2 regions of the Microbacterium marinum genome follow, and region 2 is predicted to be linked to the other one. Evidence: predicted binding sites of a transcription regulator. Region 2 holds the regulator's gene; the other holds the start of a gene.
The links. Region 2 encodes HspR, which represses chaperone genes until heat shock. Its sites were predicted from a motif close to AAGTTGAGTCNNNNNGACTCAACTT; they were not measured.
Positions count from the first base shown of each region.

Region 1: a site for HspR is predicted at 2,815-2,839, ahead of BKA24_RS14525 (Hsp20/alpha crystallin family protein). Genes of this name have one in related genera too.

Region 1 covers NZ_JACHMD010000001.1:2,940,317-2,944,728, forward strand. The annotation lists gene BKA24_RS14515 (DUF2207 family protein) at 7-1,791, opposite strand; gene BKA24_RS14520 (MarR family winged helix-turn-helix transcriptional regulator) at 1,827-2,255, shown strand; gene BKA24_RS14525 (Hsp20/alpha crystallin family protein) at 2,334-2,786, opposite strand; gene BKA24_RS15970 (prolyl oligopeptidase family serine peptidase) at 2,923-4,412, shown strand, end outside.
Region 2 covers NZ_JACHMD010000001.1:585,695-590,106, reverse strand. The annotation lists gene BKA24_RS02940 (glycosyltransferase family 4 protein) at 1-437, opposite strand, end outside; gene BKA24_RS02935 (glycosyltransferase) at 439-1,590, opposite strand; gene BKA24_RS02930 (hypothetical protein) at 1,786-2,376, shown strand; gene BKA24_RS02925 (heat shock protein transcriptional repressor HspR) at 2,422-2,871, opposite strand; gene BKA24_RS02920 (DnaJ C-terminal domain-containing protein) at 2,933-3,922, opposite strand; gene BKA24_RS02915 (nucleotide exchange factor GrpE) at 3,938-4,412, opposite strand, start outside.

The DNA.
Region 1 (4,412 bases), 2.4 Mb from region 2:
CGCGGGTCAGACTCCGCCGCCGCCCCCGCCACCACCGCCGCCCCCGGCCGCACCGCCGCCCGCCGAGCCGCCCGTCGATGACGACGACGATGCGGCCGCCGACAGCGACCCGATACCCGCGGAGAACGACGCGGCGTTGAAAGCGGTCGCGCCGGCGTACCAGGTCGGCGCGGCGAGACCGTTCGAGTCGTACAGCACGGCGAGCCGGCGCGACCATTCCGCCTCCTGTCCGAACACGACGGCGTAGGGCAGCAGCGTCTCGTAGAGGTGGAGCATCTCGCGCGCATCTCCGACGTCCACCGGGCGCCGCTCCGCCCCCTCGGGCGACTGCAGCGTCCGGATCCGGTCGGCCTCCGCCCACTCGATGAAACGTCGCAGCCCGGCGAGGTGGTCGCGCACCTCCGCACCCGCCTCGGTCAGCGGCGTGTGGAGCGTCAGCAACAGCACCGCGATCGCGAGGAGGATCGAGACGATCAGTGCGAGGACCGGCCAGAGTGGATCGACCGCGGCATCCAGCATGACGATGCTGCACACGACGACGACACCGGCGAGGATGAACCCCGACATCTGGGGTGCCAGGCGGCGCCACAGCGGCACCGGGCGGTACAGGCCTCGCGCCTTCAACGCTGCGCTCGCCTCGGAGAGGATCCGCTGAGCGGTCTTCGAGAGCCGGGTGTCCTGGCTGCCGAACTCGTACGTCTCGCCGATGACGCCCGTCGGGAACAGCCCCTCGAGCAGCAGGCGCCCATCGCCGTCGGCGCGCGTCGGGTCCACCAGCTCGGCGACCAGCTTCGACTGCCCCCAGCGCGGCTTCTCCCCCGCCATGATGCGGATCGACCCCGCGACCGCCTGCTCCAGCACCTCGGCGGGAATCGCCTTGCCGGGTTTCGCGAGGAACACCGCCGACTCCAGGGCGTCGACGCCCGCCGGAGGTGTGAACTCGGCCACGACGGTGGGGCGCCCCGGCGCGTCGCGGAGGACGCCACGCAGGAGCGCGAGGGCCCAGCCGAGCACGCCGAGCAGGGCGAGCAGAGCCGCAAGCTGCACCCCACTCCACGGGGACCCCGTATACGAGGTGTCGAGGGCGACGAACGTCCCCTCCTCGAAGCCGACCGCCATCGTCAACGTCTCCCCCGGGCCGAGGTCGCGCGCCGTCGCCGTCACGCTCACCCCGTCGTTCGTCTCGACGAGATCTACGCTCTCGCAGGCGTCCGTCGCACCCTGGCGGCCCGCGTAGCAGGCGCTCACACCGACGGCATCCGCGAGCTCCGGGCCGACAACGAGCCGCGACGTCACACGATCGAACGACTGCTTCCAGTCCACGCCGTTCACGTCCCAGTAGAGCTCGAGGCCGGTGTCGGGGAAGTCGTTCACCACCCCATCGAGGGTGTAGGTGAAGACGAAGCGCTGCTCACCGCGCAGGAAGGCGTCGTCGCGCGCCACGATCTCGATCCCGTTGTCGACGTCATCGGTCTCGACGTCCCACTCCCTGCCGTTCCCGTCCGTGACGGAGATGACGTCGGGGCGGAGCGGACGACCCCGGTACTCGTCGGGGATCACCCGCCGCATGCCGTGGTTCTGATCGGCATCGGGGAAGACGGCGACGAAATCCTCCACCACCCGCATGCGACTGACGCCGTCGTCGTCGCGCGTGAGCGTGTATTCGGCGTCGAGACTCGCGAAGCGGAAGTCGTCGACATCGGCCGCCGATGCCGGCACCGACACGATCACACCGAGCACCACCAGCAGCACGGATGCCGCGAACCGACCGAGCCCCCGAGAAGTCGTCACTCAGCCACCCTATGAGCGGCGATACAGTGGACGCCATGACAGACCGCCGCCTCGCCGTCGCCGCGTGGGAGAGTCTGTTCCGTGCTCAGCACGAGCTCATGAACGACTTCGAGCAGGATTTCGACGGCGACGACCTCGCTCAGGCCGAATACGACGTCCTCCTGACGGTCACCCGCGGCGAGGACCAGTCCGCGCGACTGCGCGACGTGACGGCGAACATGCTCATCAGCCAGCCCAGCGTCTCGCGACTCGTCGACCGCATGGTCAGCCGCGGACTCATCACCAAGTGCCCCGACCCGTCCGACGGCCGCGGCGCGATCGTCACGGCGACGGAGAAGGGTGCGGGAGCGTTCCGTCGCGTCGCCACCGTCCACGGCCGCACGATCGCGGATCGGATGGCTGTCCTCTCCGACGAAGAGCTCGCACAGCTGAAGGCATTGACCACCAAACTCCGAGGGCTCTGACCTCGAACGCGCGAAGGCCCCGCATCCGGTTCGGATGCGGGGCCTTCGTCGCTCGGCGGCGCGGACGCCGCCGGGCGGTCACTGGTCGATCGGCTGCGGCTGGTCGGACTCCGACGCGGTGATCGTCGACGGCGAGCCGTCGGCGACGACCTCGATCTTGCGGGGCTTCGCCTTCTCGCTGACCGGGATGGTCACACTCAGCACGCCGTTGCTGTACGACGCGGCGATCGCCTCGGTGTCGATGCCCTGACCGAGGTTCAGCTGACGCAGGAAGCTGGCCGCCTCGCGCTCGCGGGTGATCCACTTCACGCCGTCGCCGGAGGACAGCGTCCGCTCGGCGCGGATGGTCAGCAGCTGCCCATCGACGTCGATGTCGACCGAGCCGGGGTCGATGCCGGGCAGGTCCGCGGTGAGGACGTAGTGATCGCCGTCGCGGTACAGGTCCATCGGCATCCGTCGCGGGCCGCGGCGCGGGTCGAAGAGGGTCGACGCGAAGCGGTCGATGTCACGGAACGGGTCGTACGTGGCCATGATTCTCTCCTTGTCCAATCTGGTCCGAAAGTTGAGTCGGTGTGACTCAAGTGAGATCAGATTAGCACTCGATGGCGGCGAGTGCTAATGGTTCTCCGAGGGCGAACGTCGCCCCGTCGAGACCTAGGCTGACGGGGTGACGCCGCACGAGATCGCCCCCGAACCCGCCGACCCGTTCCTCTGGCTCGAGGAGGTCTCGGGCCCGCGAGCGCTCGAGTGGGCCGCCGATCAGACCGACCGCACGAACGAGACGTTCGCCGGCACGACCCGGTCGGCACTGGAGGAGCGCCTGACGCGGATCCTCGACGATCCCGACCGCCTCGTCGTCCCTGGCCGACACGGGGACCTGATGTACGACCTGTGGCGCGACGCGGACAACCCGCGGGGATTGTGGCGCCGCACCTCGCGCGCCGCGTTCGCCGCCGGGTCGCCCGAGTGGCAGGTGCTGCTCGACATCGACGCGCTCGGGCGGGAGGAGGGGCGCACCTGGTCATTCGCCGGCGCGACGCACGCGCCAGCGGGATCGGATCGTGCGCTCGTCCGCCTGAGCCCCGACGGCGGTGACGCCGCCGTCGTCCGCGAGTACGACCTCGCGGCGGCTCGCTTCGTCGACGACAGCCCCTTCTCACTCGACGCGCACAAGCACCGTGTCGCGTGGATCGACAGCGACACGCTCCTGGTCGCCACCGCCCTCCACGGGGGCGGTGTGACCGACTCCGGCTACCCGATCACCGCGCGCGTCTGGCACCGGGGCACCGTCCTCGACGACGCCCCGCCGATCCTTTCGGGGGCGGCGTCGGATGTGGGCGTGTTCGTGCACGTCGACCACACCGACGGGCACGCCACCCCGCTCATCGTCGTGGCGCACGACTTCTTCTCCTCCGAGACGTGGGCGTGGCGCGACGGAACCGCGACGCTCCTCGCGGCGCCTCAGGACGCGGTCGTCGACGTCCACGGCGACCTCGCGGCCGTGCGGACGACCACGCCCTGGCAGGTAGCCGGGCAGACGCATGCCGCCGGAACCCTGCTGATCGGCCCCGTCACGACCCTCACCGAGGGAGACGGCTCGGACCTGCGGGTCGCGTTCACACCTACGGCGGGCACGGTGCTCGACACCTGGACCTGGACGCGTCGGCGCCTGATCCTGACCGTCCTCGACGACGTGCAGAGCCGCATCGTCTCCCTCGATCCCGCCGGCGACGACCGCCTCGAGATCGACCTGGGCCTCGGATCCGACGACCTGTTCAGCGCGAGCATCGCCACCCTCGACGCCGACATCGACGACGAACTGTGGATCGTCGCACGCGGATTCCTGACCCCGGCCACCCTGATCGTGACGGATGCCGTGACGCCCGCGCCACGCGTCGTGGCACGCGGCCGCGCCGCGTTCGACACCAGCGGTTTGGTCGCGCGCCAGCACTGGGCGGTGTCGGCCGACGGCACCCGCGTCCCGTATTTCGAGGTCGGACCCCGTGAGCGCTCCGGCATCCTCCCCGTCCTGATGAGCGGCTACGGCGGGTTCGAGCACGCCCTCACGCCCGAGTACCCCGCGATCGTGGGCCCGGCGTGGCTGGAGAAGGGCCGGGTCTTCGTCGTCGCCAACATCCGCGGGGGCGGCGAGTTCGG
Region 2 (4,412 bases):
TCGGCCGCGTTCAGCGTGACCCGCTGCGGCCAGTACGACAGGTGGAACAGGCGCCAGCCCACGCGCACGTACCAGGGCAGGTTCCGCGGCGGGGTGCGGTGCCGGTAGTAGATCGTGTCGTGCAGCGTCAGGATGAGGCCGAAGCGGCGGCCCGCAGAGCCGATCGTCTGCATCGGCGAGAACACGACGTCGGGCCGGTGGGCGCGCAGGATGCGCGCCGCGAACGGTTCGCGCACCGACGTCGGGGCGTGGAAGGGGAGCACGGCGGCATCCGTCGGCAGGAACGCGCGCTGGGCGTCGTCGTGGATGAGGAAGGTCACCTCGACGTCGGACTCGGATGCCGCGGCCGCGACCGCCGCGGCCAATTCGGCCGAGTAGCGGCTGATGCCGTCGTGGAAGTCGGTGCGGATGTACCGGGCGTCGAAGAACAGCCGCATGTCAGCTCTCGAGCGGCTCGCCGCGGTACAGCTTCTCGAACGTGTCCAGGGTGCGCTCGATGTCGTGCGCCTCGATGCCGTCGAGCGACGCCTGCTGCATGCGGTCGTACTCCTCCTGTGGCGCGGTGAGCACGCGGCGGAGCTTGTCGGCCAGGTCGTCGACGTTCCCGGGCTCGAACAGGTAGCCGTTCTCGCCGTCGTGGATCAGGTGCGGCAGGGCGACGGCGTTCGCGCCGACGACGGGCAGCCCCGAAGCCATCGCCTCCATCGTGACGATCGACTGGAGCTCGGCGACCGAGGCGATCGCGAAGACGTCGGCCTTGCCGTACGACGCGCGCAGCGTCGCCTCGTCGACACGGCCGTGGAATGTGACGCGGTCGCCGAGGTTCAGCCGCTCGGTCCACTGGTCGAGGTTCTTGCGCTGGTCCCCACCGCCGACGACATCGAAGGTGATGTCGGGCAGCTCAGGGGCGAGCTTCGCGATCGCCTGCAGCACCACTTCGATGTGCTTCTCGGTCGTGAGGCGGCCGACGAACAGCACGCGCGAGTGCTTTCGGGGCGTGCGGTCGGGGGTGTAGTTGCGCTTGTCGATGCCGCAGCTGATCGGCACGACGCCCGAGATGTCGATGGTCGCCTCGAGGAACTCCGCCGCCTTGCGGGTGGGGGTCGTGACCGCGCGCGACATCTTGAACGTGCGCTCCGCGTCGGCCCACGCGAGCTTCAGGAACACGTCGTAGAGGAATTTCGGTAGCAGCGTGAAGTCGAGGATGTTGTCGGCCATGATGTGGTTCGTCGCCACCACCGGGATGCCGCGTTCCCGGGCGATCCGGGTGAGTCCCCGGCCGATCACGATGTGCGACTGGCTGTGCACCACGTCGGGCTTGACCTCGCTCAGGATGCGCCGCGCGTAGTGCTTGGCACGCCACGGCCACACGAAACGCAGCCAGTCGTGGGGCGCCCACCGCACGCCGGGGAGGCGGTGGACGGTGAGGTCCTGGTCTTCGATGTGCTCGGTGAACACGCCGTGGTTGCGGTAGCCGACGCTCGGCGTGACCACGTGGACGTCGTGGCCGCGGCCGGCCAGGCCCGCCGACAGCCGCTCGGTGAAGCGGGCGCCGCCGTTCACGTCGGGAGCGAAGGTGTCGGCGGCCATCACGATGGTGAGAGGGCGGCGCGAAGCGGCGGGCTCGGGCGTCACGGTCACGGGTGCGGGCCAATCTGTGCGTCGGGGGTGGCGCAGGGTCTGCGCGTCAGGGCGGTCCGGGGGTCGCGGCTGCGCTGTCGGTCGAGTCTACCGGCGGCGGTTTTCTGTCAGCCGGGCCTCATCGGCGCGCCGTAGCCTGGCGGAATGGCGAGACTTCAGGCCCAGGCCGACCCTGCACGTTGGGTTCCGGTGACCGGTTCGTTCGGGCTGCGCGGACGGCGCGCCCGCAAGAAGGCGATCGGCATGCTGCTGTCGCAGGCGAACGCCGCGTTCGGACGCGAACAGCCCGGCAGCCGCGTCGCCGCGTGGGCGATGAGCCAGGCGCTGCCCGCGCTCATGCGGCGCGCCGACGGCCGCGTGCTCGTCTGGGTGTGGAAGGACGACCCGGAGCTGCTCGTCACGATGGCGCAGGTGCAGGAGCTCACCCCGCAGCTGCGCGCCGCGCGCGCCAGCATGCCGATCGAGTACGACGACACCGAGAACTTCACCGGCTCACCTCTCGGCGTCGGCGAGAAGCTCGTCATGCCGCTGCCGCCGAACGAGCGACAGACCCCGTTCGCCAGCTACACCTGGGACACCGGCACACACCTCGTGACCCTGACCGCCGTGATCGCCGACCGCGAGCGCTTCGGCGTCGTCCTCCCGGCGGTCGACGAGTTGGCCCGTTCGCTGCGCCTGGTCGACGGCTTCACCGTCGGCGAGGGCCCCGCGACCCTCCGCATCGACCCCGCCTGACACGGATGCCGCGTCGCGGCATCCGTCGCCCGCCCCGCCGGCCGGTCAGTCGGCTTCGGCTGCGGCGTCGGGCTCGGGGCGGCGGTAGAGGACGACCTCCGTCGCGCGGCGCACGCGGGCGCCCTGGCGGAGAGTGACGACAGCACCGGTCGCACCGGCGGCGAACACGCGGGCGCCGGGGCGCTGCTGCACCTCGGCGCGCAGCTGCTGCTCGAGTCCGCGCACCTGGCGCCGCAGGGCGCTGACCTCGTTCTCGAGCTCGAGGATGCGGGCGATCGCCGGCAGGCTGATCCCCTCCGCCGACATCCGGGCGACCTCGCGCAGCTGCCGGATGTGACGGAGGGAATACCGACGTGAGCCGCCGCGCGTGCGGCCGGGCACGACCAGCCCGATGCGGTCGTACTGCCGCAGGGTCTGCGCGTGCATCGAGGCGAGTTCGGCCGCCGCGGCGATCGCGAAGATCGGCGCGTCCTCGTCGAGTTGCTCGTCTGGCATCGTCCTCGCCCTCCTCTCACGGGCTGTCTGTCAGTGGCGCGCGTTCAGCGACGCCGAAAGGTCATTCGCGCGCCTTGGCCATCAGGTCGGCGCGCGGGTTCTCCTTCGGCTCACGTTCCGCGAACGCCTGGAGGGCCTCCCGAGCTTTGTCGTCGAGGTGCGTCGGCACGGCGACCTGCACCTCGGCGAGCAGATCGCCGGTGCCCTTCGCCGTCTGCACGCCGCGCCCCTTGACCCGGAGCACACGCCCCGAGGGCGTTCCCGGTGCGACGCGCAGCTTCACCGGGTCGCCGCCCAGGGTCGGCACCTCGATGGTCGCGCCGAGCACCGCCTCGGTGAACGTGACCGGCACGGTGACGCGGAGGTTCAGCCCATCGCGCGTGAACACCGGGTGCGGACGCACCGCGACGGTCAGCACGATGTCGCCGGACTCGCCGCCGTCGGGCGAGGGCCGACCGCGCCCGCGCAGGCGGATCTTCTGCCCGTCGGAGACACCGGCAGGAACCTTGACCTTGATCGGCTTGCCGTCGTCGCCCTGCAGCGTGATCGTCTCGCCGCGCACGGCGGTCGAGAAATCGAGGGTCGTCCGCGCGGTCACGTCCGAGCCGCGCTGCGGACCGCCGAAGCCGCGGAACCCTCCGGTCGACTGACCGAAGCGTCCCGAGCCGAAGCGGCTCCCCGACTGCTGTCCGAACATCGCGAACAGGTCGTCGAAGTCGGCCTGCTGTCCGCCGGAGCCTGCGCCCGGCGAGAACCGGCTGAACACGTCCTCGAACCCGCCGCCACCGGCACCGGGCGCGAAGCGGGCGCTGCCCGATCCCATCGCGCGGATCTGGTCGTACTCGGCGCGCTGCTCCTTGTCGCTGAGCACCGAGTACGCCTCGCTGACCTCTTTGAACTTCGCCTCGGCTGCGGCATCCCCCGCATTCGAGTCGGGGTGGTAGGTGCGCGCCAGCTTGCGGTACGTCTTCTTCAGATCGGCGTCGGAGACGTCCTTGGATACTCCGAGGACCTTGTAGAAGTCCTTGTCGAACCAGTCCTGACTGGCCATTGCCCTCCCTCCCTCTTACTCGGCCGGAACGGCGACCACGACCTTCGCGGGACGAAGCTCGATCTCACCGAGGCGGTATCCCACCTCGACGACCTCGAGGATCGTCGCCTCGGTCGTACCCGGGGTCGGCGCCTGGAAGATGGCCTCGTGCTGCTGCGGGTCGAACGCGTCGCCGGCCTCGGCGTAACGCTCAACGCCCAGCCGCGCGACGACGCCGCGCAGCTTGTCGGCGATCGCGGCGAGCGCGCTGCCCTCGGCGAGGTCGCCGTGCTTCTCAGCACGGTCGAGGTCGTCGAGCACCGGCAGCAGGTTCTTGGCGACCGAACCCTTGGCGCGTGCCGCCTCGACCTCGCGCTGCTCTTCGGTGCGGCGCCGGTAGTTCGCGTACTCGGCCTGCACCCGCTTGAGGTCCAGCAGCAGGTCGTGCTCCTCTTCGGGAGCATCGGCCACCGCTGCCTCGTCGGACTGTGCGGCGCCGAGGATGTCGTCG